DNA from 2 places in the Sphingomonas sp. CD22 genome. Region 2 is predicted to be linked to the other one. Evidence: riboswitches for the same ligand, from Rfam matches in the RefSeq annotation. Region 2 holds a riboswitch; the other holds the start of a gene.
What was found. Region 2 has a riboswitch for glycine ahead of gcvT (glycine cleavage system aminomethyltransferase GcvT). Riboswitches for the same ligand answer to the same signal wherever they lie in the genome.
Positions count from the first base shown of each region.

Region 1: it holds a riboswitch for glycine, as region 2 does, so the genes downstream of both, SFC76_RS16425 (L-serine ammonia-lyase) here and gcvT (glycine cleavage system aminomethyltransferase GcvT) in region 2, are expected to answer to the same signal.

Region 1 is NZ_JAYDYX010000009.1:9,097-24,173, forward strand. It holds gene SFC76_RS16370 (glycosyltransferase family 8 protein) at 1-995, shown strand, start outside; gene SFC76_RS16375 (lipopolysaccharide biosynthesis protein) at 1,189-2,637, shown strand; gene SFC76_RS16380 (YnfA family protein) at 2,653-2,985, shown strand; gene SFC76_RS16385 (glycosyltransferase family 2 protein) at 3,002-3,874, opposite strand; gene SFC76_RS16390 (glycosyltransferase family 1 protein) at 3,912-5,030, opposite strand; gene SFC76_RS16395 (sugar transferase) at 5,074-5,676, opposite strand; gene SFC76_RS16400 (glycosyltransferase family 4 protein) at 5,971-7,101, opposite strand; gene SFC76_RS16405 (glycoside hydrolase family 16 protein) at 7,171-8,073, opposite strand; gene SFC76_RS16410 (glycosyltransferase family 8 protein) at 8,582-9,520, shown strand; gene SFC76_RS16415 (hypothetical protein) at 9,795-10,697, shown strand; gene galU (UTP--glucose-1-phosphate uridylyltransferase GalU) at 10,839-11,711, shown strand; gene SFC76_RS16425 (L-serine ammonia-lyase) at 11,940-13,331, opposite strand; glycine riboswitch at 13,436-13,525, opposite strand; gene SFC76_RS16430 (replication initiator protein A) at 13,877-14,842, shown strand.
Region 2 is NZ_JAYDYX010000001.1:264,934-280,010, forward strand. It holds gene SFC76_RS01230 (type II secretion system F family protein) at 1-738, opposite strand, end outside; gene SFC76_RS01235 (type II secretion system F family protein) at 758-1,729, opposite strand; gene SFC76_RS01240 (AAA family ATPase) at 1,741-3,015, opposite strand; gene SFC76_RS01245 (CpaD family pilus assembly protein) at 3,015-3,656, opposite strand; gene SFC76_RS01250 (pilus assembly protein N-terminal domain-containing protein) at 3,695-5,272, opposite strand; gene cpaB (Flp pilus assembly protein CpaB) at 5,274-6,308, opposite strand; gene SFC76_RS01260 (A24 family peptidase) at 6,387-6,854, opposite strand; gene SFC76_RS01265 (alpha/beta hydrolase) at 6,905-7,837, shown strand; gene SFC76_RS01270 (FAD-binding oxidoreductase) at 7,834-8,913, shown strand; gene rnhA (ribonuclease HI) at 9,070-9,540, opposite strand; gene thrB (homoserine kinase) at 9,537-10,490, opposite strand; gene ispH (4-hydroxy-3-methylbut-2-enyl diphosphate reductase) at 10,545-11,516, opposite strand; gene SFC76_RS01290 (hypothetical protein) at 11,686-12,321, shown strand; glycine riboswitch at 12,617-12,709, shown strand; glycine riboswitch at 12,710-12,816, shown strand; gene gcvT (glycine cleavage system aminomethyltransferase GcvT) at 12,874-14,079, shown strand; gene gcvH (glycine cleavage system protein GcvH) at 14,079-14,450, shown strand; gene gcvPA (aminomethyl-transferring glycine dehydrogenase subunit GcvPA) at 14,629-15,077, shown strand, end outside.

The DNA of each region.
Region 1 (15,077 bases), on a different contig from region 2:
ACAGGCCGGGGATCACGCGGGTCATCACCTTCGTCAGCGACCGCGGCTATGTCGGCCAGGCGCTGATCGCCGCATCGCAGCTCGCCGCCCAGCCCGACGTCGTCGCAATCGCCGACATCATCATCTACCTGATCGACATTCCCGACGAGGAACAGGGCGCGATCCAGGCCGCGCTCGCCCCCGCGCGGTTCAACTTCCGCTTCCTCGACAGCCGCCGCTTCATTCCCGACAGCGTCGACCGGCTGCCCGACCTGCATTGCCCCAGCTCGACACTGGGCCGGCTGGCGGTCGAGGCGGAGATCCCGGCGCAATATGAGACGGTCATCTATATCGACGGCGACGTCCAGATCGTCGGTCCGGTCGCGCCGCTGATCGGCTACGATTGTCCGCCCGGCACCCTGCTGGCGGGGACCGACCGGCTCGACAACGGCGGCCGATATGCCAATCCGCAATCCTATCTGAAGGGCATCGGCATCGACCGGGTCGCGGATTATTTCAACGCGGGCGTGATGATGGCGTCGCGCGAGGCGTGGCGGACGTTCACCACGCAGGCGCTGCGCTTCCTCGCCGAGAACCCCGAACGCTGCAAGCATCACGACCAGAGCGCGCTCAACGCGGTGGTCGCGGCGCAGCGGCAGGTGATGCATCCGCGCTACAATTATACGACCTGGTTCCGGCTCGCCGATCTCGACCGCTCGGTCGGCCCGCGGATCGTCCATTTCACCGGCCCGGTCAAACCGTGGAACACCACCAACGGACCGTGGGAGCCGGGCCACCGCCAGGTCTATGTCGATTTCCTGGAAGCCTATCCGTATTTCGCCAAATATCTGAAGGTCGACGCCAGCAAGAACATCGATCCGAAATATCTCACCGGTTCGTTGGCGATGCGGGCGCGGCGGATGGCCAAGGCGGCCAAGGAGGCGGCCGAGCACCGCTGGCAGGCGGTGCTGCTCAAGCGGTTCCTGCGCAGGACTTTTTTCACGCCGCGCGATTGAGTAGACGCGCCGACATGCGCCGCCCCGATCGCCGGGCGGCCGCCGGATCGCGGGGAGCGGCCCGGCATTGGATAAGGGTGGCATTGCGGCGATGACGGACAAGTCAGGGGGTGGGTCAGGGACCGGGTCGGGGGTCGGGCCGGAGGCCGGGCCAGAGGGCGGGCCGGGGGTCGGCAGCCGGACGGCGGGCAGCGTGGCGTGGCTGATGGCCTCGCGGCTGATGGCGCGCGGCATCGATTTCACCACGCTGATCGTGCTCGCGCGGACGCTGTCGCCGCAGGATTTCGGGCTGATCTCGGTGGCGATGACGCTGATCTTCATCGTCGAGGCGGTGTCCGAACTGCCGATCGTCCAGTCGCTGGTCCGGCTCGACCAGATCGGCCGCAGCCATCTCGACACCGCCTTCACCATCGGCGTGCTCCGCGGTGCGATCCTCGCGATCGTCATCGCCGGTGCCGCCTGGCCCTTCTCCTGGGCCTATGCCGATCCGCGGCTGGTGCCGCTGATCCTGTTCCTCGCGCTGTCGCCGATCGCGCGCGGGCTGCAGAGCCCGGCGATGGTGCAATATGCCCGCCGCATCGACTTCCGCCGCGATCTGGTGATCGAGATCGTCAGCAAGGTGTTCGGCTTCTCGGTCGCGGTCGTGCTCGCGGTCACCACGCACAGTTACTGGGCGATCGCCGCGGGGACCGTCATCACCCCGGTCGCCAGCATGGTGCAATCCTATTGCTTCGCGCCGTTCCGGCCGCGGCTCGGCCTGACGCAATGGCGCAGCTTCGCCGGCTTCCTCGGCTGGGCGAGCCTCGCGCAGGCGCTCGCCGCGCTGAGCTGGCAGTCGGACAAGCTGATCCTCGGCCGCTTCATCAGCAAGAGCGACCTCGGCCATTTCTCGATGGCGGCGGACCTGTCGTCGGTGCCCGAACAGGTGCTGGTGACGCCGGCGATGCGGCCGCTGATGGCCGGCTTCGTGACGATGAAGGAGTCGCGCGAGCGGATGGCGCGCGCCTATCTGCGCATCTCGCAGACCCTGCTCACCATCGCCGCGCCGGGGATGATCGGGCTCAGCCTCGTCGCCGACCAGGTGGTGCCGGTGGTGCTCGGCGGCAATTGGATCTCGTCGATCCCGATGCTGCGCTGGCTCGCGCTCGCGCCGGTGTTCGTCGTCTGGGTCTCGCCGCTCGACCCGATGGCGATGGCGATGGACCGCACCTCGATCTTCCTGCGCCAGCGCGTCGTCGAGATCCTCGTCAAGCTGCCGCTGCTGATCGCGCTGATCTGGCACTATGGCGTGATGGGCGCGGTGATCGGCCGGGTGGCGACCAACGCGATCCTGATGCTGGTGACGATGGGCTATGTCCGCAAGCTCGTCGGCCTCGGCATCGTCGCGCAACTGCTCGCGCCGTGGCGGATCGCGCTCGCCACCGCCGGCATGGCCGCGGCGATCCTGCTGCTCCCCGATGCGATGCGCCAGTCGCTGTCGCTGGTCGCGGTGATCGGCACCGTCGTGCTCGGCGCCGCGGTCTATGGCGCGATCCTGCTCGGCTCCTGGGCCGCGGTCGGCCGTCCCGAGGGGCCGGAGAGCATGGTGGTCGACCGGCTGTCGCAGATCGGGCGGCGGTTCGGGCAACGCGGCCGCGCCTAGGCGATCGGCGCAGCGATGACGGCCTTTGCATTCCTCGGGGCGGCGCTGGCCGAGATCGCCGGATGCTTCGCCTTCTGGGCCTGGCTGCGCCTCGGCCGATCGATGTGGTGGATCGCCCCGGGCATCCTGTCGCTATGCCTGTTCGCTTATTTGCTCACGCTGCCGACCGCGCAGCAGGCCGGCCGCTCTTATGCTGTCTATGGCGGCGTCTACATCGCATCCGCGGTTCTCTGGCTGTGGCTCGCCGAAGGGACGAAGCCGGATCGCTGGGACATCCTGGGGGCGTGCGTGTGCCTCGCCGGCGCGGCGATCATCTATTTCGGACCGCGCATCGCCTCCGGGACCTGACCGGCATGTCTCCGGTCTAGAAGTCGAGGATCCGGTCGGGGCGCAGTTTGCCGGTCAGCAGGTCCTTCACCGCGCGCCAATTGCCCGCGACGCGGCCCTTGCGGTCGATCCAGGGTTCGGGCTTGAACGCCTTGGCGTGGTTGCTGCCGACGTTGCGCGCCATCAGCCACAAGGCGTCGCGCGGCGTCATGGTCCCCTTGCGGATCAGATAGAGCGGGTTGGCGACCTGCGAATAGCCGAGGCGGAGCCCCGGACTGCGCCCGCCCTTGACCCCCTGATGCACCCCGACGAAGGCATGCGTCCGTTCGACGCGGCCGCGACCGCGCAACCGCCGCGAGAAGTCGACGTCCTCCTGCCAGGCATAAAGCGGCAGCTTTTCGTCGAAGCGGACGTCGCGGATCGCCGAGCAGCGGAAAGCCATGTTGCAGCCATAGGTGCCCATCGCCTTGATCAGACCGGTGTCGATCGGGCGATCCTCGGCATCATAGGCCGCGACCAGCGTCGTCGCCGTCTCGTAATCGACGCCGGCGCTGTGGATGCCGTCGGCAAGCAGCTCGCCGCTGGTGCCGACGAGATCGGGATGCGCGGCGAACACCGCGGCGATCCCCTCGATGCAGCGCCGGCTCGGCACGTAATCGTCGTCGAAGAAGGCGACCACGTCGGGCGCGCTGGTCAGCGCATCGAGACCCGAATTGCGCTGGTGGCACGAGCCCTTCGGCCCGCGCAGCACCCTGACCGACGGATCGGCGAAGCCCGCCGGAATGTCGGCGTCCGAGGCGATCGAGAAGATGATCTCGCTCGGGGTGAGCGTCTGGCGGCGGGCGTGGTCGACCCAGCGGGCGAGCTCGACCGGGCGGCCAACGCTGGCGATGACAATGGCGACCTTCATCGGGCGTTCCTCGGCTGGCCAAACAGGATGTGCGGGCTCATGCGCGCTGCGCCGACGGCAGGCAGCGGCGCAGCGCGTCGACCAGCAGGTCGCCGGCGCGGGCCCAGGTGAAGGCGGCGGCCTGCGCCGCGCCGGCGTCGCTCATCCGCTGGCGCAGGGCCGCATCGTCGCGCAGGCTGCGGATCTGCGTCCGCCACGCGTCGGGCTGGTCGGGATCGGCGTAGAGCGCCCCCTCCCCGCAGGCTTCGGGCAATGCGCCGCAGGGCGCGACGACCGCCGGGGTACCGAGGATCATCGCCTCGAGCGGCGGCAGGCCGAAGCCCTCGGTGGTCGAGGGCATCGCGAAACACAAAGCGGTCTCGAGCAGGCCGCGCAGCTCGCCGTCGTCGATCATGCCGGTGAACAGCACGTCGTCGGGCAGGAAGGGATAGGCCGCACGCATCTCGTCGGCGCCGGCCTTGCCGAGCAGCACCAGCCGGACGTCGCCCATCGCGCCGTCGGCGAAGGCGCGCAGCAGCACCGCGATGTTCTTGTGCGGCTGCGTCGTCGCCAGCGCGACGACGTAGCGGCGCTCGGCGAGCCCGAGGCGGCGGACGGTGCCGGCGTCGCTGGCGAAGCCGAGGATATGGTCGACGCCGTTGGGGATCACGGTGATCCGATCGGCGCGGGCGACCTTGTGGTCGACGAGCTGCTGTTTGGAGAAATGCGAGACGGTCAGGATCTGCAGATTGCGCCGGCCGAGCCGCGGCAGCAGGAAGCGATACCAGCGCACGAAGGCGGACGAATAGGATTGCGGCGCGGTATAGACCTGCGCGTCGTGGATCATCGTGATGCCGCGCTTGGCAGCGAGCGGCCCGACGTTGGAGAGCGACAGGATGACGTCGCCCCTGCCCTGCCGCGGCAGCGTGAACTGTTCCCAGACCTGGCCACCGCGACGGCCGGCCTGATGCACCGGCAGGCCGGCGATCGTCGCCGCGGCGTCGCCGTGCGGCGCCTCGACCTGCACCCCGGCGGGGAACAGGCGCAGCAGCTCGTCGCGGCGCGCGCCCAATTGGTGGAGCAAGGCGGTGGCGACGCGCTGGACGCCGGTCGGCCGGGCATAGAGGAACCGCCCGTTGACGAGCAGCCGCCCCGCCCCCGCGGGTCCGCCGGTCATGTCCTTGCGCAATCCGTTCCCCCTTTTCGCGTCCGTCGCGGCTCTAGCGGCTGCCCTTGGCCGCCAGCACCGCAGGCACCGTCATCATCATGATCTTGATATTGAGCCCGAGCGAACGATGCTTCGAATATGCGACGTCGAGCGCGACGCGGCGCCGGTAGGTCGTGTCGCTGCGCCCGCTGACCTGCCACAGGCCGGTGATGCCCGGCCGCACCCGGCAATAATCCTGGAAGCGGCGGCCGTAGCGGACCACTTCGGCGTTCACGATCGGCCGCGGTCCGACGATGCTCATCGTGCCGTTGATGAGGTTGAAGAATTGCGGCAGCTCGTCGAGGCTGCTCTTGCGCAGGAAGCGGCCGAGCGGGGTGATGCGCGGGTCGTTGCGCAATTTGTGGTCGCGCGCCCATTCGGCGCGCGCGGCGGGATCGTTGGCGAGCAATTGCTCGAGCCGGTCGGTCGCGTCGACCACCATGGTGCGGAACTTGAGGCAGCGGAATTCGCGTCCGTTCCGCCCGATCCGCGGCTGCGCGAAGATCAGCGGCCCGGGATCGCTAGCATAGATTGCGATCGCCAGGCCGATCAGCAATGGAGCGAAGACGATGATGGCGATGATGCCGACGACGAGATCGAGCAGACGCAGGATCATTTCGTTGACGTGATTTTCGGATGGGCGATCGGACACGCGCAGTTCACCGCCCCTTTCCTGGGTTAGATACATAACGACAACCCCTTCACCAGCCCCATCGCACCGCGCCCGTTGCGGTAAGGTTAATACCGCCGAAATAATTCGCGCGCCACTCGGCATCATGGCCGGTTTTGCCGGCGCTACATCATACCATCCTGATAACGGTAGATATTTCCATCACAAGTGTGCCCAGATCGGCACAGCTGGCCGGCGCAACCTGTCGTCTGCCGGGCCAAAGCGCGATTTTCCGTCCGATCATGCGACCGCCGGGCGCCGGCGTTCGGCCTGCCCTCGCGTTTCGCCGACAAGTGATTGGGAAATCTCGACATGGCGGCGCGCAAAGGCATAAGAACTGAGTCCGTCGGGACCCATCCGGCGCTGCGCGGCGACCGCTTGGACGTAGCGCTTCTCGGGGTCGGACAATAAGGCGCCGATCGCGCGCTCGAGCCCGTCGACGTCCCTGCTGGCATAATAAGTTACCGAATCGGCATCGAAATAATCGCGCAATCCGCCGACGTCGCTGGCGATCGCGGCGACGCCGTTGAGCGCCGCCTCCTGCAGGACGGTGATCCCCGAGGCATGGGCGTTGGGCGACAGCGGCACGATCGCGATCGTCGCCTGGCGATACAGCGCCTTGAGGTCGTCGTTATTGTCGACCCCGGCGATCTCGACGTTGGCGATGCCCTCGGCGAGCGCCGCGGGGCATTTGGTCGAGACGATGCGCAGCCGCCAGTCGGGATGCCGCGCCACCGCCTGGATCAGCGTCGGCCAGTCGCGATGCACGTCGTTGCCGACCGCGATAATCAGCTGCGGCTCGCCCGCCTGGCCGCGCACGGGCGGCGTCTGCTCGCTGGCGTTGATCCCGAACAGCACCAATTCGCTGGGACGGTCGGCGAGGCGCTGGCGCGCCATCTCCAGATTCTCGCGCGAATGGAAGGTCAGTATGTCGGCGCTGCGCATCAGCCGACGGTAATAGGCACGGTGCAGGCCAGACAGCCGGTCCCAGCCATCCATCAGCCAGACGCTCTGCGCGAGCAGCTTGGGCCGCTCGGCCGGCGCGAGCCGCTGCAGCGCGAACACCTGGCTGACCGCGAGATGCTGCGATTCGGTGTGCGTCCAGACCACGTCCGCGGCGCGGATCGCCTTGCGATTGCGCCAGGCGTGCAGGACGTCGAAGCCGAGCACGGCGCGCAGCCCGAGCCGCACCAGCCGACCGAATTTGCCTTCGGGATGATCGACCGACTTGGTCATCGCCTCGACCATCGGCATGGCATGGCGATAGCCATAGGGGTCGCGTTCGTTGACGCCGATCAGCTCGCCGCTGTCGAACCTGCGACCCCACCGATCCTCGCCGAAGCCATAGGCCAGGTGGACATGAACCTTCATGATCATCGTCCTATCTCAATCTGTTGGCAGCGAGCTTAACATCGCGACATTGCAAATCACTGACGCGGCTCACTGACGCGGCCGCTTGACGTAGGCCCGCACGTAATCGACCGTCATCGCGCGGTCGTCGGGCATCTTGTCGATCGGCCAGCCACCACCCGCGCCCAGGTTGATGAGCAGCATCTTGGGCTTGAGATACTCGGGCGCCGACGCGAAACAGGCGACCGAGCGGCCGTCGAGGAAGACGTTGATCGCGTCCTTCTCGACGCTGACGCCATAGCGATGCATCCCCGTGGTCAGCGAATCCGGCGGCACGCGGACCACCTTGGGGCCCTGGTCGCGGCTCTTGCCGTCGGTCCACAGATGCGTGGTGGCGAGGAAGGTGGCGGGATCGCGGCCGTAATGTTCGAGCGCGTCGATCTCCGGCGTCGTCTCGCCCTTCTTGCCGAGCGAGCCGAGCCAGAACGCCGGCCAGACGCCGTCGCCCTTGGGCAGGATCGCGCGCATCTCGAAATAGCCGGTGCGCTGCAGGAAGCCGCGGCCCTGCGCGTCGCTCGACGACAGCAGCCCCGAATGCCATTTGCCCTGCGCGTCGCGCTTCATATGGATGGTCAGCAGGCCGTCGCGCACCGAGAAGGGAAAGCCGGGCTGCGGATCGACGAAGGTCGAACTGCCGAAGTCGCCGTTCCACGGCGTATGCGCGGTCCAGCGCGTGCCCGGGCCGCGCGCGGAGACGTCGAGCGTGTCGAACGGCTCGTCGAAGGTCTGGCGATACTGGCGCAGGTCGATCGTCGCGGCGCATTTGGGCAGCGGCGTGCAGGCGGCGGTGGTGGCCAGCGTCAGCGCCGCGCAGCCGGCCATGCCGGCCGACAGCAGGCGGCTGCGCTCGGCGTGGGGGCGATCCGGACGCGTGCCGGCGATACGGGGCCAAGGGCGCGTCCAAGGGCAGGTCCTGGGCAGGAATGGGATCATGGCCACCTTTGCCTTCCATGGTTGGGGGAGCAGCGCGCCGGCCCTTTGCGGGCCATCGCCGGGTTTCTTGCCCGGCTGGCAACCTTCATACGCCGCATCGTCGTCGCGGTCGGCGACACCGATCGGCGCGCCGCGCGTCTACGCACCACCGCGCCAGTCGATCCGACGGTTAACGCAACGGTTAGACTTTCTTTAAGCCAGTCCGCGCCCTGACGCTACCCGTCGCGCCCCGCGTCCGGTTTTGGCACAGAAGCGCGGGGCTATCCGCTATCCCCCGCCGGCAGCGGAAAATAATACGCCGATACGATGGCTCGATGAGCCACGTCGTTCCGTTCCCTCCCTTACGGCGGGTCCCGACATCCGTTATGCCGGTTGCGTTGAGGGAGGAGGCTAGCGTCTTGAGTGACTGTGAAAAATGTCATCAGCGACGCGGCACGGACATCGGTTTCACGAACATATTGACGGCGGTCGGTCGTCCGTCACACAGAGTGGCCGCAAAGGAATTTACGTGACTGTCAATTCTTCCCCGCCGCGATCGTGCATTTGCTACATAGCGAACCAGGGGTATCTGTTCCAATCGCTGGTCAGCGCAATACAGGCACGGCAGTTCTCGCCGGCGCATTGGGACGTGATCGTCTACGATCTGACCCGCGAGCCGGGTGAGGAAAGCCGCCGCATCGAGCATGTCTGCGCGGCCAAGGGGGTCGTGTATCGCTGGGAGGATCCGGCCTTCCTCGGCGGTCTGCACATCATGAACGCGCGGCTGTTCCTCGACCAGCTGCTGCCGGCCGATTATGCGGAGATCCTCTACCTCGACGGCGATACGCAGGTGGTCGGCGACCTGACCCCGCTGCTCGACTTCCAGCCGCAGCCGGGCGGGCTGTGCGCGGTGCGCGATCCGATGATCTATCTCAGCGGCATCGCCCGGCTGCGCGGCGATTTCGAGGACGAGATCACCGAATTCGGCGAGAATTACGTCAACAGCGGCGTCTTCCGGGTCAGCCGGGCGAGCTGGGCGGATATCTCGCGCGAGGCGCTGGCGCAGATCGGCACGGCGACCAGCGCGTTGCATTTCGAGGATCAGACGGTCATCAACCGGGTCACCGAAGGCCGCCGCGATTATGCCTCGATCCGGTGGAATTTCCCGGGGTTCGTGCTCGGGTACGGCATCGACACCATCGCCCCCCCGGCGATCGTCCATTTCATGTCCAATCCACGCCCGTGGCAGGGCGCCTATGCACCGTGGGGACGGTCGTGGCACAAGCCCTATCTCGCCATCGCGCGGGAGTTCCCCGAGATCGGCGAATATTGCGATGCGCTAGATCTGCGTCGGCGCGCCGCCTACAAAGTCAAGCAGATCGCCAAATCCTATCTCGAACGGCGGCTGTGGAGCGAGCCCGAGTTGCTGGAGCATATCCGACGGTTGGAAATGCGGGCCGCGGTGTGATCGCCGCGCCGCCAAGACGATGCGCGGCGATGGCGGCGCGCCGGCGAGGCGGACTGTTCAGCAACCGTACAACACAATTCGCCGTGCAGTGTGGCAATGCGGCCATTGTCCCATCGGAATGCTTGCGTGGCACGATCGTCATGCGTCAGGATGCTGGATTGATACGATGAAATGCGCTACCCGACGCCGATAAAGCGCCCGACCCCGGCGGAATTGCCGCGACGTACGCCCTGCGGAGACACGGGAGCATCATGTACTCCAGGACTGCCCATTGATGCTTGGCCCGGCAAATTCGAAAAATCTGGTCATCACGCGGGCGGGACCGAAAAGCCTGCACGAACGGTGGCTCGCGCCCGCAGCAAAGCGCGACTTCGATCTGCTCGTCGCCTCCTTCGATCCCAACAGCCGCCCGCTCGACGCGGCGGGCACGTTCCACCGCTTCATTCCCGGCACGAAAGTCCAGGGCTGGCGTGCGACGCTGTCGGACAATCACGATTTCATCGCCCAATATGACTATGTCGCGCTGATCGACGACGACATCGACACCGATGCCGACAGTCTCAGCCGGCTGTTCGCGCTCGGCGCCGCGGAGGGGTTCACGATCTTCCAGCCGAGCCTGACCTGGGACAGCTATTTCACCTACGCCGGCACCGCGCGCAATCCGTCGTTCGCGTATCGGGAGGTCAATTACATCGAGATGATGGCGCCCTTCTTCGCGGCGCGCGCGCTGCGCGAGGTCGCGCCGTTGTTCGATTACGGCTGGGAAAGCGGCATCGACCTCGTCTGGGGCAGCGCGCTGCCGCCCGAGGACCGGCGCTTCGCGATCGTCGACGCCATCCCGATCCGCCACACCCGCCCGGTCGGCGCGCTGAAGGAGGCCAACGGCTTCATCAACCGCGGCTATGAATCGGATATCGACGCGGCGCTGGGCCATTTCACGATGCCCTGGCCGAGCCTCGTCGCCTCCTCCGGCGTGACCGCTGCGGGGCAAAGGGTTGGCCGCTGGGGGCTCGCCTGGCGCGTGCTGGCGCTGCTCACTTTGCCCTTCCGGACGCCGACGCCCGGGGCGTTCCGCCGCACCTTCGACCATATCCGCCATCAATGGCTGCGCCGCCCGGCCTATGCCGAAGAGGTCCGCGGCCTGCTCGCGCACGATGCCGCGGGCCGGCTGCGCTGAGCCGACACCCCGTCCGCGCCGGGTCGCGACCGATCCGGCACGAATGCGCGGATGACTGTATTTCCTCTGTCTTCATAACATTCTAGACCCCCCGGCGACGGGTGGTCTCGACCGCCTCCACAGCAATCGATGGGACCAGTCATGACGATCAAGCGCGTACGCAAAGCGGTGTTTCCGGTGGCCGGCCTCGGCACGCGGTTCCTCCCCGCGACCAAGGCGATGCCCAAGGAGATGCTGACCGTCGTCGACAAGCCGCTGATCCAATATGCGGTCGAGGAAGCGCTCGAGGCGGGGATCGAGCAGATCATCTTCGTCACCGGCCGCGGCAAGGGCGCGCTCGAGGATCATTTCGACATCTCCTACGAGCTCGAGGACACGATGCGCGCGCGTGGCAAGTCGCTCAGCGTCATCGAGGGCATCCGCCAGAAGCCCGGCTCGCCGGTCTACGTCCGCCAGCAGGAGCCGCTCGGCCTCGGCCATGCGGTGTGGTGCGCGCGCGAGATCGTCGGCGACGAGCCGTTCGCGGTGCTGCTCCCCGACGAGCTGATGGTCGGCAAGCCCGGCTTCATCGCGCAGATGGTCGAGGCCTATAACCAGGTCGGCGGTAATATCGTCGGCGCGCTCGAAGTCGCCGACAGCGAGACCGACAAATACGGCATCATCTCGCCCGGCGCGATCGACGGCCGCCTCACCGAGGTGAAGGCGCTGGTCGAAAAGCCCAAGCAGGGCAGCGCGCCGTCCAATCTGATGATCCCCGGCCGCTACATCCTCCAGCCCGAGGTGATGCGCATCCTCGAGAGCCAGGAAAAGGGTGCGGGCGGCGAGATCCAGCTCACCGACGCGATGGCGCAGCTGATCGGACAGCAGCCGTTCCACGGCTTCACCTTCGACGGCGAGCGCTACGATTGTGGCGACAAGGCGGGCTATATCCAGGCCAATCTCGCCCTCGCCCTCGCCCGCGCCGACATCGGTCCGAGCGTCCGCAGCTTCGCCGAGGGGCTGCTGGCCAAGTAAGATGTCCGACAGGCCGACGTGTCGAGATGTCGACGTGTCGGCCTGTCATCTTCCGGTCCTGATCGGATGGGCGTTCCACGCGGAGCGATGTGACTGCGCAGCCCTTGCCGACAGGTCGATGTGACGACGTGTCGACAATCCGACGGTTCAACCGAGGTCGGTGCGGTGGGGCAAGCCGTCGTCAGTTCGATCAATGCCGATCTGTCGACACCTCAACACCCCGACACGTCAACATTCCACCACGTTGACGGCGAGGCCGCCGAGGCTCGTCTCCTTGTATTTCGAGCGCATGTCCTCGCCGGTCTGGCGCATCGTCTCGATCACCGCGTCGAGGCTGACGACGTGGCTGCCGTCGCCGCGCAGCGCGAGATAGGCGGCGTTGATCGCCTTCACCGCACCCATCGTGTTGCGCTCGATGCACGGGATCTGCACCAGCCCGCCGATCGGGTCGCAGGTGAGGCCGAGGTTGTGCTCCATGCCGATCTCGGCGGCATTCTCGATCTGGCGGTTGCTGCCGCCGAGCACCGCGGCGAGCGCGCCCGCCGCCATCGAACACGCGACCCCCACCTCCCCCTGGCAGCCCATTTCGGCGGCCGAGATCGACGCGCGCTTCTTGTAGAGCATGCCGATCGCCGCGGCGGTGAGCAGGAAGCGGCGTGCGCCCTCGTCGTCGGCGCCCTCGATCAGCGTCTCGTAGAAGCGCAGCACCGCGGGCAGCACGCCGGCCGCACCGTTGGTCGGCGCGGTGACCACCCGGCCGCCCGCGGCATTCTCCTCGTTGACCGCGAGCGCCCACAGGCTGACCCATTCGAACACCTCGGCGGGGTTGCGGCCGGGGGTGTCGCCGGTGAGGCCCTGCTGGATCGCGCGGGCGCGGCGCCGCACCTTGAGGCCGCCGGGCAATATGCCCTCCTGCGCGATGCCGCGGTCGATGCAGGCGCTCATCGCGGCGCGGACCGCGTCGAGGAACGCGTCGGTCTCCGCAGGGCTGCGCCACGCCTCCTCGTTGGCGCGGACGAGCTCGGCGATCGACAGGCCGGTGGCATCGCCGAGCACGAGCAGATCGGCGCCGGAGCCGAACGGATGGCGCACCGCGACATTGCCCGCGGCGAGCCGCTCGCCCTTGCGCAGGATCGCGCCGCCCCCGATCGAGAAATAGGTCTCCGCATAGGTCGCGCCATCGGCATAGCTGGCGGTGAAGGTCATGCCGTTGGGATGTTCGGGCAGGAAGTCGCGCGGATGGAAGACGATGTCGTCGGGCGCGAAGGCGATGGTGTGGCGACCGGCGAGCGCCAGCCGCCGGCGCGCCGCGATGTCGGCGAGGATCGCCGGCGCCGCATCGGGATCGAGCCGTTCGGGCTCCCAGCCGGCGAGGCCGAGGATCGTCGCGGTGTCGGTGGCATGGCCGCGCCCGGTGAGCGCGAGGCTGCCGTAGAGGTCGCAGGTGACGCCGACCGGAGCCCCCTGCCCCAGCGCGCGCTGCCCGAAGTCGAAGGCGGCGCGCATCGGGCCGACGGTATGCGAGCTCGACGGGCCGATGCCGATCGTGAACAATTCGGCGACGCTGATCGGGCGATCGAGGTTGCGGTCGAGCGGCGCGGTGACGGGATCGGTGTGCATGCGGTCCTTCCGCCGGTGCTGCCGGCCTGCATGCCCCATCTGTCCCTTGCGCCTGAGATCATTATCCCGTCGGCGGGCACCGGGTGGCGCCACTCTCCAGATGTCGTCGTCGATCGGTCCTTCTGCCTGAGAGTTTCCGGGGCGGTTGCTCCTTCGGCGCCGGGGCCAGCCCGGTCTCTCCCTGATCGACGGCGCGGACGGTATCATCGCCCGGCCCCCGGTCAAGGGTGCGGCACCCGCTCGTTCCTTCTTGTCGAGCCATCGACATGTCGACAGATCGACGCCATCGCGTCGGGCAGCGCAGGGATACGAGGGACTTGGCACCGCCGGGTCGAGGCATAGACATGTCGACAATCCGACGCGTCGTATCGCGCATCGCATGGGCGACGCGCTCTCCTGCCGGAAACCGCCAGGGGCCGGCGCGACGCGCCGATCACCCCTCATTTCCTACTCGAAAGCACGAATGGAACCGCGTCCACGCCCATTTTCCCTCGGGAATCCCGTGTGGGGTGCCAAAAGTTCGTGCTTTCGAGTAGGAAATGATCATGGCCCGTTCCCCTGCCCCGACCCGCCCGTCCACCAGCGCCGGCACCGTGCCGCACCGCGACCTGTTCACGCTCGACAGCCCGCTGCACGGCGAGATCCGCGGCGAGCGGTCGCTGATGGCCTTTCCCTTCTTCGCGCTTTCCAAGAACGCCTGGATGAAGCCGCTGACCTATGATCACGCCACCGTGTCGATCGAGGTGCGCCCCTCGGCGAGCGGCGTCGCGACGATCTACGACAAGGAGATCGTGCTCTATATCGCCAGCCTGATGGCGGCGAAGCTCGAGGCGGGCGAGCATGTCGAGCAGGATTTCATCTTCACCGCGCACGATCTGTTCTCGGTCACCGGCTCCAACCATAGCGCGCGCTCCTACGGCCGGCTGTCGGAGGCGCTGGAGCGGCTGCAGGGTACGCAGATCAAGACCAACATCGAAGCGGGCGGGGAGGGGGAGGAGGGCTTCTTCTCGTGGCTGTCCGAAGCAAAACTCCATTATTCCAAGACGAAGAGCGGCGAGCGCCGGCTGAAGGCGGTCAAGGTGCGGCTGTGCGACTGGCTGTTCCGCGCGATCCTGCTCGATCGCCACGTGCTCGATTATGCCGCCGCCTATTTCCAATTGGGACCGATCGAGCGGCGCATCTACGAAGTGGCGCGCTCGACCTGCGAGGAAGGCGGGCTCGACCTCGATCTCGCCACCTTCCGCCTCCAGATCGGCTATCAGAACCCGCTGTCGAACTTCAAGGCGGCGCTGAAGCAGATCGTCGCGACCGACGGCATCCCCGATTATCATCTCGAACTGGTCGAGAGCGAGGCCGCCGAGGAGGAGGGTGCCGCCCCGCGTCGCGGCCGCAAGGCGCCGCAGAACCGGGTGGTGATCACGCCGCGGCCGCAGCCGGGGCAGGCGGTGCTGAGCGAGCATCGCACGATCGTCGAATCGGCTGCCGCCGAGGGAACCAATCCGGCCGGGTGATTCGCGCCAGGGTTGCGAATTGTTACTCGAAAGCACGAATGAATGCGGTGCATTCCTACTCGAAAGCACGAATGGCGGCGCGCCATTGTTACTCAAAAGCACGAATAGAAACGTCTATTCTACTCGAAAGCACGAACTTTTTTCGGGTTAAATACTCGAAAGCACGAATCGTAAGCGCTTCCGCTGTTGGATCATTGCTGCAACAAGAATGACGCGCGGTCATGTCGACCGCGGC
Region 2 (15,077 bases):
GCGGGTGGCAAGGTTCTCGAACGCCTGGCGCCGTTCGGTGAGGAAGCCCAGTTCGATCGCGGTCAGCGTGAATTCGTCGCCAAGCTCGGGATAGGCGCGGCCGAGTTCCTTGGCGACGCGGTGGAAGGCGGCGTCGACGGTCAAGCCCGCCTCGGCGCAGATCACCAGCAGGTCGAGCGCGTCGGGCAGGCCCTTGCGGATCGCATCGCTGCGCTTGGTGATCCGGTTCTTGAGATAGATGTCGGGCGCCTTGTAGGCGAGGATGAAGGTCACCGCGACGAGCGCGTAGCGTTTGAACGCCGACCAATCGGGGAAATAGTCGAGCCCGTAGACGATGACGACCATCAACCCGCCGAACACGATCGGCAGCGCGAGCCGGCCGAAGATGACACCGACCGCCCATTCCTTCGACCGGATGCCGGCGCGCATCAGCTTGAGCTGCGCGTCCTTGACCTGGCTGTCCTGCAGCACCTTGAGCGACGACAGCAGGCCGCGCATCCAGTCGGTGGTGTCGCTGCGCTGGACCAGCTTGGCGCGCCGCTTGGTCGAGGCGGTGATGCCGGCCTTGAGCTGTTCGCGGCGTTCGTTGAGCGCCTTGACGCGCTTGGTCATCGGATCGGTGACGGTGCGCATCACGGTATAGATGGCGAGCATCACCGCGAAGGCGGCGACCCCCGACAGGATGGTCGCGACCCAGAGCACGTCGATGCCCATCAGCGTCGGTCCGGAAGCCTGCATGTCTATTCGCCCCCGGCCATCAGATTTCGAAGCTGACCATCTTGGCCATGATGAACACGCCGATGCCCATCCACAGCAGGCCGCCGATGCCGGCGATGATGAGCCGCGGTTCGGAGAAGAAGCCCTGCATATAGCCGGCGTTGATCATCCAGATCATGCCGAAGACGATGAACGGCAGCGATCCGACGATATAGGCCGAAGCCTTGGACTCGGACGACATCGCCTTGATCTTCAACTTCATCTGGCCGCGCTGGCGCAGCACGGTGGCGAGGTTGGCGAGCGTTTCGGCGAGATTGCCGCCGGTTTCGCGCTGGATCGCGATGGTGATGACGAAGAACTGGAATTCGGGCGTGCCGAGTCGGTCGGCGGTGTCCTGCAACGCCGCGTCCATCGACATGCCGATCTTCATCTTGTCGGCGACCATGCGGAATTCCTCGCCGACCGGACCCTCCACCTCGTTGCCGACGACGCCGATCGTCTCGCTGACCGGTAGGCCCGAGCGCAGGCCGCGGACGAGCAATTCGATCGCATCGGGGAATTTGGCGGTGAAGCGGGTGACGCGGCGGCGGATGAAATAGCCGACCAGCCAGTGCGGCACGCCGGCGCCGACCGCGACGCCGAACAGCAGGGCGAACAGGAACGGCGCGCCCTTCAGGATCAGCAGCCCGGCGACGACGACGATCAGCCCGGCGCTGACCATGCCGTAGCGCCCGACGCTCCAGTCCTTGCCGGTCATCGCCAGCCGATGGGCGAGCTGTGCAGGATTGGGCAGCAGCCGGCCGACCGCGAGGTCGGTGCGGGTCTGGACGCGGCCCGCGGCGATGCGCCGCATCTGCGATTCGACCACCGCGGCATCGCCGTGGCGCATCCGCATCGCGGCGAGGCGGCGGGTCTGCGCACGCTGCGGCGACGGGCCGGCGAGCGCGAAGGCGACCAGCGCGATCGCCGATCCGCCGCCGAGCAGCACCATCACGAGAGGGAACAGGTCCATCGCCGCGACGCTTATTTCTTGGCGCGGCGCGGCAGCAGGGCGGAGAAGCCGCCGATCAGCGACTTGCCCTTCTTGCGCGTCTTGCCGTCGCCGCTGCTTGCGACGAGCTCCTCGCCGACGTTGAGGACGTGGCGGGTGAGGTCGATCAGCGGCGCGATCGTCTTGGTGTTCTTGCCCGCCTCGGCGAGCGGCTTGCCGAGCTTGGCCGATTGCGCCGCGAGCTTCTGGTCGAAGGGCACGAGGAAATCGATCTTGCGCTCGATCGAGCTTTCGAAATCCTTGCGGCTGATCTCGAGCTGCGCAGCGGGATGGACGCGGTTGGCGACGACGGTGAGGTGCGTCTGCGGCGCGTGCGTCTTGAGCCACGACAGGATGCGGATCGTGTCGCGCGCCGAGGCGAGGGTGAGTTCGGTGACGATCACCGCGGCCTGGATGTCGCTGATCAGTTGCGGATGCTGGACCAGCATCGCGCGCGGGAGGTCGACCACCGTCGCCTCGAAGGCGGCGCGCATCTCTTCCTGCAACTGATAGAAAGCGGCGCCGTCGGTGACCAAGGGCGCGTTGATCGGCGCCTCGGCGGAGAGGACGGCGAGCTTCTCGGTCGCCTTGACCATCGCGCGTTCGATGAACAGACCGTCGATGCGGCTGGGATTTTCGATCGCGTCGGTGAGGCCGCGGCCGGGTTCGAGGTCGAGCGTCAGCGCGCCGGTGCCGAAATGCACGTCGAGGTCGAGCAATGCGGTGGTGCGCTTCTCGCGTTCGGCGAGCAGCCAGGCGGTAGAGGTGGCGACGGTGGAGGCGCCGACGCCGCCGCGCGTGCCGATGACGGCGATCGCGCAATGCGGCCGGTCGATGCTGGCCTCGGCGAGTTTCGGAGCGTTGAGCATCGCCTGCGCGTGACCGAAGGCCTCGCGCATCGCGTCGGGATGGAGCGGTTTGAGCAGATAATCCTGGATGCCGCTGGCGATGAGGTCGCGGTACAGGCGCACGTCGTTGACCTGGCCGGCGGCGATCACCACCGTGCCGGGCTCGCACACCTCGGCGAGACCGTTGATGTCGCTGAGCGGATCGCCGGATTCGGCGAGATCGACGAGCAGGATCTGCGGGCTGGCGGCGACCGACAGCGACTGGACGGCGTTGCGCAGTCCGCCCTTGTAGACCTTGTCGACCGACCAGCCAAGTTCGGCGGCGATCGGACGCAATGTCTCGGCGGTGGTCTCGTCGCAGACATAGGCGGCGAAGGGTTCGCGCGTCGTCTGGCCGGCGGGCTTCCAGGGGGCGTTCATCAATTGGCTCCGCGCGAGCTGGCCGCCTGCAACGCGCCGGCGCCGGTCGGCGCCTTCTTGCGATAGGCGTCGATCGCCTTGGCGTTGACCGCGGTGTCGACGAGCGCCTGCGGGTCGGTGCCGTGGACGAGGTCGCTGGGTCGGGCGATCATCGCGGCGAGGTTGGCGTTGATCGCGCAGCCGTAGTTGGACGAGGTGTTGGCGTCGAATTCGTTGCTCGAATTGCGGCTCCAGTCGGGGCAGCCGGGGACGCTGGCGTGCATGCGGCTGACGACGACGCGCAGCGTGCCGGGGGTCACCGGCGCGGCGGTCACCGGGCGCTCGTCGGAAAGCAGCAGGCCGTAACTGGCGACGACGGCGGCGACCTCGTCGCGCGCGCGGCCGGCACCGTAAGCGGTCTCGTCGATCGCGACCTTGTCGCCGAAGCCCAGATGCATCGCGTCCATCCACCCGGCGAGCCGGCGGCCCTCGCCGGCGGCGAGACCGGCTCCGCCGGTGGCGAGATCGAGCGCGTAATCGTTGCGCGCGACGACCGGCTGGTGGACCGATTCGAGGCCGCGGTTGGTGGTGCCCATGCAGCCGCCGAGAAGCAGCGCGGGCAGGGTGGCGAGGAGCAGCTTATGCTTGGTCATCGAGGCCATGTCCTTGAACGGGTCCTTGATCGGGGCCGGCACGGGCATCAGTTGGAAAATCCGGGGGCGGGAACGGCGCCCTTCTTCTTCGACGTGGCGCGCGAATCGGCGGCGGCGGGTGCCGGCTGACGCTGCGGCACCGGCGGCACCGCGGCGGCGGCGCCGATCGTCGGCGCGGACGGCGGGTCGCCGGGGATCATCGTCGGCACCGGGCGGGGACCGTTGCCGCCGCTGCCGACCTCGCCGAGCAGGATGCGCGCGGCGTCGCTCGGCGCGCGATAGCCGTCGTGCGGCAGCGCGATCTGCGCCGGATTGCTCACCGGCTTCACCAGATAGGGGGTGATGATGATGACCAGCTCGGTCTCGTTGCGCTGGAAGTTGGTCGAGCGGAACAGCGAGCCGATGATCGGCAGGTCGCCGAGGAACGGCGTCTTGTCGATGTTGTTGCCGTGGCTGTTGGAGAGCAGGCCGCCGATCATCATGCTCTGGCCCGAGCCGAGCTCCAGCGTCGTCTCGGCGCGGCGGGTGGTGATGCCGGGCACGCGGGTGCCGCCGACGGTCACCGCATTGGCATTGTCGATCTGCGAAACCTCGGGACGGACGCGCAGCGAGATGCGGCCGTCGGACAGCACCGTCGGCGTGTAGGCGAGGCTGACGCCATATTGCTTGTATTCGACGGTGACGGTGCCGAGGCCCCCGGCGAGCGGGATCGGGATCTCGCCGCCGGCGAGGAAGGTCGCGGTCTCGCCCGACAAAGCGGTGAGATTGGGGTTGGCGAGCGTCGTCACCTGACCCAGCGTCTCGCCGAGATCGACGGCGGCGAGCAGGTCGAGGCCGAGCAGCTTGCCGGCGAGGCCGAGCGTCGATCCGGAGCTGCCGTTCGGGATAAGGGTGGTGTTGGTACCGGTATTGAAGCCGGTCGCCAGCGGGAAACCCGGTGTATATTGAGGGCTGACGGTGCCGCGACCGATGCCGAATTTGAACCCTCCGGTCGCGTCGAGCGAGCCGAGGTTGACGCCGACGTTCTTGATGAAGGTGCGGCTGACCTCGGCGATGCGGACCTGCAGATTGACCTGCAACGGGGTCGCGGTCTTGAGGCGCGAGAGCACCTTGGTGGCGTCGCCGACATAGGCCTGCACCAGCCGTTCCGCCTCGGCCGCGTCGCCGGGGCCGGCGACGGTGCCGGTGAGCAGCACGATGCCGTTCATCGGCGTCGCGACGAGCCGCGCGTCGGGCATCGCGAGCTGCAGCATCGCCGCGATCGAATCGAGGTTGTTGCCGACGCGGACGGTGGTCGCATAGACGACCGCGCCACCGCGGGTGGTGGCGGAGATCGTCGTCTCGCCGGTCTTCTTGCCGAAGATGTAGAGCTGCGTCGGCGAGCGGACCTGGACGTCGGCGATCGTCTCGTCGGCGACGAAGACGTCGCTCATCGGCCGCGACAGCGTCACCAGCCGGCCGCGGCCGGTGTTGACCTGGACGACCGAGGAGCTGCCGCCGGCGGTCGCGGCATCGGCGCCGCGCGCATCGGCGATGGCAAGCGGCATCGCGAGGGTGGTGGCGAGGGCCAGCGCGACGGCGGCGGTGCGACCGCGGCGGGCGCGGAGGGGGTGCACGAGAGGCATGTCAGTTTTTCCCTCCGACCGGAACGACGGTCACGCTGTTGCCGCGGGCGACCCGCACGGCCGGGCCCTGGATCGTCGCGCCGCCGGCGCCGACCGCGCCACCCGGTGCGGGGCCGTTGCCCACCGGGGCGCCGGCGGTCGGCGCACGCGCCGGCACGGTGCTGCGCTGGAAGCGCGATACGTCGGCGCCGGTGGCGAAGGTGGTGCCGCCGGTCTGCGGTTGGGTGGCAAGGCGCAGCATCATCGCCTTTTCGGCGCGCGGGTCGCCATCGGGCACCTTGACCGCGCCGCTGGCGATCGCCTCTTCGAGTTCGGACGAATTGTCGGCGAGCGCGCGCAGCGACAGCGACAATTCGCCGATCGTCCGCGCCACCGCGACCTGTTCGGCCATCTTCGGCGTCGCCTCCAGCGTCACGGTCGAATAACTGGTGACCTTCGACTTGCCGTCCTCGCCGACGACATTGTCGGTGCGCTGGTCGGTGGCGAGCACGCGGACGTTGCGCATGATCGTCTCGGACACCTTGAGCGGCTGGCCGTCGCCGCCGCCGTTGACGGTCTGCGTCAGGACGAGGTCGATGCGGTCGCCCGGGAAGACGAAGCCGGCGACCGCCGCCTGGCTCGACACGCTGACGGTGACCGCGCGCATCCCCGGTCCGAGCGCCGCGGCGAGGAAGCCGCGGTCGCCCGGCGAAACCAGGGCGCCGCGCGTGATCGGCTGGCCGGCGGTGATCGCGTTGCGCACCACCGTTCCGGTCAGCTTGGCGACGTCGGTGCCCGCCTTCAGGTAATAAGCGTTGTCGATCAGCTGCTGCGGCCAGGGCTGGAACTTCAGCGCGGTGGCATCGAGGATGGTGCCGACCGGCAGCGCGCGGGTCGCGACCAGCACGTCCGGGCCGGTGACGGCGACCGGGGCGGGGGCGCCCATCGCCACCGCCTGCGGCGCGGAGGCGCCGGCGATCAGCGAGCGGGCGAAAAATGCCGTGATGCCGGCGACGAGCAACGCGCCCACCAGCAAAACGATCTTGCGACTATCCATGGTCTCAACGGGCCTTTCAGCGCACCGGTGGTTGATTGGGCCATCTTGGCCGCGGACTGGTTAAAATCCGGTTCGTCTTCAAAGGGCTGGCAGAATGGCGGGGAGCGCGAGCAGCGCCGCCGCGGCGATCGCGACGCCATAGGGCACCTCGACCGCGCCGATCCGGCGCTGCCAGCGCCGCTCGATCATCATCGCGACGGTGATCGCGCCGCCCAGCACCGACATCACCATCAGCATCTGCAACAGGCTGCCGAGCGGCAGCCACAAGGCGAGCGCGGCGATCATCTTGACGTCGCCGCCGCCCATCCAGCCGCAGGCGAAGGCGCCGACGAACACCGCGAAGACGATCGCCGCGACGAGCAATTGCACCGCGACGTCGCCCCAGCCGAGCCCCATCGCCCACCACCACACAGGCGCGAGCAGCGCGATCGCCGCATTCTTGCCGTTGGCGATCTCGCGCGTGCGGGCATCCTCGATCCCCGCGGCGACGAGCAGCGCGCCGAGCATGACGGCAAGCGCCGCGACCAATAGACTGTCCGTCCCCATGGCACGCAGAGGTAGACGGCATGGCTTGCGAAAACGTAACCAAAGCAACGATGACCGATCAAGCCGAGCTGCGCCGCGACCTGCCCGCCGATTCGCGCCTGACGGAATGGCGGGCGCCCGACGGCTGGCGCCACCGCCGGTTCGACTGGCCGCATCCCGCGCCGCGCGGGCGGGTGCTGGTACAGGGCGGGCGCGCCGACATCGTCGAGAAGTTCCTGGAGACGATCCGCCACCTGCATGCGCAGCGCTGGTCGGTGACCGCGTTCGACTGGCGCGGGCAGGGCGGCTCCGGGCGGCTCTCCGCCGATCCGCACGTCGGCCACGCCGCCAGTTTCGACGCGTGGGTGGGCGACCTCACCGCCTTCTGGCGCGACTGGACGCGCGCGGGGGAGGGGCCGGCGGTGCTGCTCGGCCATTCGATGGGCGGGCATCTGGCGTTGCGCGCGATGCTGGACGGCGGCGTCGTGCCCGATGCGGCGGTGCTGGTGTCGCCGATGATCGGCGTGCGCTCGCCGCTCGGCGCGCGCGCCGGCCGCGCGGTCGCGCGGGCGATGACCAGGATCGGCGATCCCGCCCGGCCGGCGTGGACGGTGCGGCCGGGCAAGGCCTCCGCCGGCCATCGCCAGCAGCGGCTCACCCATTCGCTCGACCGTTATGGCGACGAAGCCTTCTGGTATGCGCGCGACCCGTCGCTGCTGCTCGGGCCGCCGAGCTGGGCGTGGGTGCTGGAGGCGTTCGCATCGGGCGCGCGCCTGCAGGCCGATCCGCGGCTGGCGACGCTCGCCGTGCCGATCCTGATGCTGATCGCCGATGCCGACCGGCTGGTCGATGCCCGTGCCGCGGTGCGGCTGGCGGCACGGCTGCCGCGCGCCGAGCTGGTGCGCTTCGGGGCCGAATCGGCGCATGAGATCCTGCGCGAGGACGATGCGGTGCGGCGGCGCGCGTTCGATGCGATCGACGCCTTTCTGGACCGGCTGCGATGATCCACGACATCGCGATCGTCGGCGCGGGGATCGCCGGTGCCAGCCTCGCCGCCGCGCTCGCGCCGCACGCCCGCGTGCTGCTGATCGAGGCGGAGGAGCAGGCGGGGTATCACAGCACCGGGCGCTCGGCGGCCTTCTGGTCGGAGACCTATGGCGGGCCGGGCATCCAGCCGCTGACCAGCGCGTCCGAAACCGCGCTTCGCGGCGGCGGCTATCTGGCGCCTTTGGGGTCGCTGCACATCGGGCGGGCGGCGGATGCCGGGCGGGTCGACGCCTTCCTCGCCGCGTTCGAGCGGACCGCGGTGGTGCTCGACCGCGTCGATCCCGCCGCGTTCGTGCCGGGGCTGCGGCCCGAATGGACGCTCGGCGTGCACGAACCGAGCTGCGCCTATATCGACGTCGCGGCGCTGCATGCCGCCTATCTCGCCGCATTCCGCCGCGCCGGCGGGGCGATCGCGACACGCGCCGGGCTGGACGAGGCGCACCGCACCGCCGGCGTCTGGACGATCGCGACCCCGGCGGGGACGTATCGCGCGGGCTTGCTGGTCAATGCGGCGGGCGCATGGGCCGACCGGATCGCCGTACGGCTGGGGGCGGCGCCGCTCGGCATCCAGCCCTATCGGCGGACGATGGTGCAATTGCGCACCGATCCGCCCGCGGCCGCCGACCTGCCGCACGTCGCCGACATCGCGGGGCGATTCTATTTCAAGCCGGAGGCGGGCCGGCTGTGGCTGAGCCCGCACGACGAGACGCCGGTCGATCCGCACGACGTCGCGCCCGAGGAGATCGACGTCGCGCTGGCGATCGACCGGTTCGAGGGCGTGGTCGACTGGCGGGTCGCGGCGGTCGAGCGGCGCTGGGCGGGGCTGCGCAGCTTCGCGCCCGACCGGTTGCCGGTGTACGGCTTCGATCCGAAGGTGGCGGGGCTGTTCTGGTGCGCGGGGCAGGGCGGCTTCGGCATCCAGACCGCGCCCGCCGGCGCCGCGGTGGCGGCGAGCCTGTTGCTGGGGACGGGCCTGCCTTCGGGGTTCGAAGGGGTCGATGTCGCGCGCTATGCCGCGGGGCGGTTCGCCTAAATCCTCCCCCGCAAGGGGGAGGGGGACCGCTCGGCGTCAGCCGAGTGGTGGAGGGGGAGGATAGGGTGGGAGCGTCGTAACAAAGCTCCCGCCCTGTCCTCCCCCTCCGTCACCGCTTCGCGGCGCCACCTCCCCCTGGCGGGGGAGGATTTGGGGTCAGGCTGGCGGGCGGGCCGCTGCGACCGCCGCGTCGCTCGCCAGTTTGTCGACGCGTTCGTTGTCGGCGTTGCCGGCATGGCCCTTGACCCAGATCCATTCGATCTCGTGCTTCTGCGTCTCGGCGAACAACGCCTGCCAGAGTTCGGCGTTCTTGACCGGCTTCTTGTCGGCGGTGCGCCAGCCGTTCTTGCGCCAACCGTGGATCCAGCGCGTCAGGCCGTCCATGACGTATTTGCTGTCGGTGCTGAGCTTGATCCGGCACGGGCGGGTGAGCACGCGCAGCGCCTCGATCGCCGCGGTCAGCTCCATCCGGTTGTTGGTGGTCAGCGTCTCGCCGCCCGACAATTCCTTCTCGTGGCCGCCGAAGCGGAGCAGCGCGCCCCAGCCGCCGGGGCCGGGATTGCCCTTGCAGGCGCCGTCGGTGGCGATCTCGACGAGCTGCGGGGGGGCGGAATCTGGGTCGGTCATGCAAAGGCCTCCGGATGGGCGTCGTACCAGTCGAGCCGGCGCAGATAGGCGAGCGGGTCCTTGCGCGTCACCAGCGCATCCGCCGGCGTGTCGAGCCAGTCCCACGCGCGGGTGAGCAGGAAGCGGATGCACGCGCCGCGCGCCAGCACCGGCAGCGCGGCGCGCTCGGCGGCGGACAGGCCGCGTGCCCCGGCATAGCCGGCGAGCAGCGCCGGGCCGACGCCGGCGAGCGGCGCGCCCTGCGGATCGAAGGCCCAGGCGGTGTGCATCACGGCGACGTCATAAGCGCGTATGTCACGGCAAGCGAAGTAGAAATCGATCAATCCCGTCACCCGTGCGCCGAGCATCAGGACGTTGTCGGGGAACAGATCGGCATGGATGACGCTGGTCGGCAGATCGTGCGGCCAGTCCGCCTCCACCGCGGCGAGCGCGCAGTCGACACGGGCGAACAGGCCCGGCGCGATCGCGTCGAGATCGCTGCCGCACCGCGTCAGCAGCGGCCGCCAGTCGGCGACGCCGAGGCTGTTGGGCCGGCCACCCTCGAAATCGGCGACCGCGGCGTGCAGCGCGCCGAGCGCGGCGCCGGCGGTGGCGGCCTGATCGGGCGTCGGGCGGGTCACCGAGACGCCGTTGAGGAAGCGGATCAGGCAGGCGGGGCGGCCCTCCAGCGTCTGGATCGCGACGCCGTCGCGGTCGCGGATCGCCGGCGGCACCGGCAGGCCGCGATCGGCGAGGTGATCGAGCAGGTCGAGGAAGAAGGGCAGGTCGCCGGCGTCGACGCGCTTCTCGTAGAGCGTCAGGATGAAGCGCGCGGTGGTGGTGTCGACGAGGTAGTTGCTGTTCTCGACGCCCTCGGCGATGCCCTTGGCGGAGACGAGCTCGCCGACATCGGCGTAGCGGCGCAGGAACGCGGACAGCGCCTCTGCCGAGACGTGCGTGTAGACGGCCATCGATCCCTCCCCCAGTCTCCACGTCCCCCGGACGTGCGCCGGGGGACGGTCGGCCTATGCCGCGGCGTCGAGGCCGCGCGGCAGTTTGAACGCGATCGTCTCGCGCGTCGTCTCCTCCTCGCGCTCGGTGATCGCGAAGCGGGTGGAGAGCAGGTCGACCAGCTCCCGCACCAGCAGTTCGGGCGCCGAGGCTCCGGCGGTGATGCCGAGCGTGCCGACGCCGTCGAGGAACGTCCAGTCGAGCTCGCCGGCGCGCTGGATCAGCCGCGCGGGCACGCCCTCGCGCTCCGCGACCTCGACCAGCCGCACCGAGTTGGACGAATTGGGGGCGCCGATCACCAGCATCGCGTCGCAGGCCGCGGCGATCGCCTTGACCGCCGCCTGCCGGTTGGAGGTGGCGTAGCAGATGTCCTCGCCGCGCGGCGGCAGCATGTTGGGGAAGCGGCGCTGCAACACCGCGACCACCGCGGCGGTGTCGTCGACCGACAGCGTCGTCTGGGTGAGGAAGGCGAGATTGTCGGGATCGACCGGCGCGAAGATCTCGGCATCGGCGGCGGTCTCGATCAGCGACATCGCGCCGGCTGGCACCTGGCCGAAGGTGCCGACGACCTCGGGATGGCCGGCGTGGCCGATGAAGACGATGTGGCGACCGGCGGCGACGAGCCGTTCGGCCTGACGATGGACCTTCGACACCAAAGGGCAGGTCGCGTCGAGATAGTCGAGGCCGCGGTTCTGCGCGTCGGCGGGGACCGATTTGGGCACGCCGTGCGCGGAGAAGACGACCGGTGCGCCGTCGGGCACCTGATCGAGTTCCTCGACGAACACCGCGCCCTGTGCCTTCAGCGTGTCGACGACGAACTTGTTGTGGACGATCTCGTGGCGAACGTAGACGGGCGCGCCGTGCTTCTCGATCGCGAGTTCGACGATGCGGATCGCGCGGTCGACGCCGGCGCAGAAGCCGCGCGGTGCGGCGATCAGCAGTTCGAGGACGGGCTTGCCGCCGTCCGCGGGGAATTGGGAGGCCATGCGGAGCGTTCTACGCGATTGGCCCCGCGCACGGAAGTACGCGAATGCCTCACCGCGCGGAAGTACGCGATTGCTTGCGCGCGCCAAAGCCGGTTCCTATGGTGCGCCGCGCATCGTCCGGGTCCTCCGGCGGCGCATCACCGTCCGTTCGACAAAGGTACGCGTCCTCGTGAAAACCCCGGCTTTAGGCCTGTCCGCCCTCGCGCTGATCCTCTCGGGCTGCGCCAGCAAGGGCGAGATCGTCGAAGGCGGCATCTCCGCCGTGCGCTCCGCCTGCCCGACGGTCGGCGTCGCCGCCGGCACCGGCGACATCACCCTGTTCGATCCGGCGACCAGCAAGGACGCGAGCGCGATCGACGTCGTCGCCAGCATGACCAACGTGCGCGGCGCCTGCAACGACGCCGGCGACCAGATCGCCACCACCGTCAGCTTCGACGTGCTCGCGCGGCGGACGCGGACCGAGGGCCCACGCGACGTGGTGCTGCCGTATTATATCGCGATCGTCCGCGGCGGCTCGGCGGTGACCGCCAAGCGCAAGGGGCAGATCGCGGTGCATTTCGACGCCGGCCAGGCGCGGGCGCAGGCGCGGGGCACCGCCTCGACGCAGATCGCACGTGCGGCGGCGACCTTGCCCGACGAGGTGCGCAACCAGCTCACCCGCAAGCGCAAGGCGGGCGACGAGGATGCCGCGACCGATCCGCTGGCACGGCCCGAGGTGCGCTCCGCGGTGCTGCGCGCGACCTTCGAGGCGCTGGTCGGCTTCCAGCTCACCGACGACCAGCTGAAGTATAACGCGCAACGCTGATACTCCTCCCTCGCGTTCGAGGGAGGGGCGATCGCCGATGGCCGATGATCTGGTCGGCTGCCTCACCTATCCTTTCGTCACCCCGGCCTTGCGCCGGGGTCCCGCTTCTTCGGGACGGCGGACGAAGCGGGATGCCGGATCGAGTCCGGCATGACGGGGGATCGCAGCACCCCGATCGGTCATAGGCGATGGCCCTGCCTTGCGGGGAGGGGAGCGGTACCGCGGCCCGCTTTCCGCATTGACTAAGCCCCCGCCCCCCGCCACAGCACGAGGCGTCGATGCCGGGCGACCGGCATGGGCGGGCGCGGGAGAGAGCCTCTGCACAAGGAGGCCGCCGAAGGAGCAACCACCCCGGAATCTCTCAGGCACAACGGACCGCGCGCTGCCTCATCGACACTCTGGAAAGCGTTCCTTTGAGGAGCCACCGAAGGGGTAAGCCCGCCGCCGCCGCGCGCCGGGTCAAAGCTCTCAGGTCACCGTGACAGAGGGGGTATGACGGATCGAATGCGGCGCTGCGCCGTCTTTGGTCCCGTGCCTTTTTGGAGACGGTTGATGAGCGATTCGCTTTCCGAGACTTTGCCAGACCCGCTCGACGACCTCGAAGGCGACGAGCCCGCCATCCAGCTGCTGCCGCTCGACGGCTGGCACCGCGCCCGCGGCGGCCGCATGGTGCCGTTCGCCGGTTACGAGATGCCCGTCCAATATGAGGGCATCATGGCCGAGCATCTGTGGACGCGCGACTCCGCCGGACTGTTCGACGTCAGCCATATGGGGCAGGTCGGCCTGACCGGCGACGGGATCGACGCCGCCGGTGTCGCCAGGGCGCTCGAAGCGGTGCTGCCGGGCGATATCGCCGGCCTCGCCGCCACCAGGATCCGCTATTCGCTGCTGCTCAACGACGAGGGCGGCATTCTCGACGATCTGATGGTCACGACGCTGCCCGCCGAAGGCGCGCATCCCTTCGGCGCGGCGAGCCAGTATGTCGTCGTCAACGGCGCGACCAAATATGACGATCTCGCCTATCTGCTCGACGTCCTGCCCGAGGATGTGACGCTCAACCTGATGGAAGATCAGGCGTTGCTCGCGGTGCAGGGGCCCAAGGCGGTCGCCGCCGTGTCGCGGCTGATCCCCGGCGTCGAGCAGCTCGTGTTCATGACCGCGGGTGCGTTCGAGTGGAACGGCCATGCGCTGTGGATCAGCCGTTCGGGCTATACCGGCGAGGACGGCGTCGAGATTTCGATCCCCGCCGAGGCCGCCGCCGAGTTCGCCGATGCGATCTGCGCCGAGCCCGAGGTCAAGCCGATCGGTCTCGGCGCGCGCGATTCGCTGCGGCTCGAAGCCGGGCTGCCGCTGTACGGCCACGATCTCGATCCCGAGACGACGCCGGTGATGGCCGATCTCGGTTTCGCTTTGTCGAAGCGCCGTCGCGAGGCCGCCGATTTCGCCGGCGCCGCGCGCATCCTCGCCGAGCGCACCGACGGCCCCGCGGTCAAGCGCGTCGGCCTGTCGGTCGAAGGTCGCCAGCCGGTGCGCGAGGGCGCCAGCGTCGTCGATGCCGACGGCGCGGTGATCGGCCGCGTCACCAGCGGCGGCTTCGCGCCGAGCGTCGGTGCGCCGATCGCGATGGCCTATGTTCCCGCCGCGCTCGCCGAGGCGGGCACGCCGCTGCGCCTCGTCCAGCGCGGCAAGATCCACGAGGCGACGGTCGCACCGATGCCGTTCGTTCCCCACCGCTATGTCCGCGCAGGAGGCAAGTGATGAGCCGTTATTTCACCGAAGACCATGAGTGGGTCGATGTCGATGGCGACACCGGCACCGTCGGCATCTCCGATTACGCGCAGGGCCAGCTCGGCGATATCGTGTTCGTCGACGTTCCCGAAGCGGGCAAGCAGCTCGGCAAGGGCGACGAGGCCGCGGTGGTGGAATCGGTCAAGGCCGCGTCGGACGTCTATACGCCGGTGTCGGGGACGGTGAGCGAGGGCAATGCCGCGCTCGCCGACGACCCCAGCCTGGTCAATTCGGATCCGGAAGCGGCGGGCTGGTTCTTCAAGATCACGCTCAGCGATCCGGCCGAGCTGGAGACGCTGATGGACGAAGCCGCCTACGCGGACTTCGTCGCCAAGCTTTGAGACTGCTCCCCTCCCTGAAGGGTCCCATCAAAGTATTACTTTGATGGCCGCCCGTGAGGGAGGGGCTGGGGGTGGGTGGCGTGCTCGCGTTACGGCTGCCGAGCCGACGAGCCTCACCGTACCACCAGGCCGCCACCCACCCCCGGCCCCTCCCTCAAAGGGAGGGGAGGAGTAGAGAATGCGCTACCTGCCGCTTACCCAGCCCGACCGTGATGCGATGCTCTCGGTCATCGGTGCGAGCTCGATCGACGATCTGTTCGTCGACGTGCCCGAGGCCGCTCGCCTGTCCGGCCCGATCCACGGCCTGCCCAATCACGCGTCGGAACTTGCCGTCGAGCGGCACATGACCGCGCTCGCCCGCAAGAACACGGTTGCCGGCGAGGTGCCGTTCTTCCTCGGTGCGGGCGCCTATCGCCATCACGTGCCGGCGAGCGTCGATCATCTGATCCAGCGTGGCGAGTTCCTCACCGCCTATACGCCGTACCAGCCCGAGATCGCGCAGGGCACGCTGCAGATGCTGTTCGAGTTCCAGACGCAGGTCGCGCGCCTGCTCGGCACCGACGTCGCCAATGCCTCGATGTACGACGGCTCGACCGCCTGCTGGGAAGCGATCGGCATGGCGCGGCG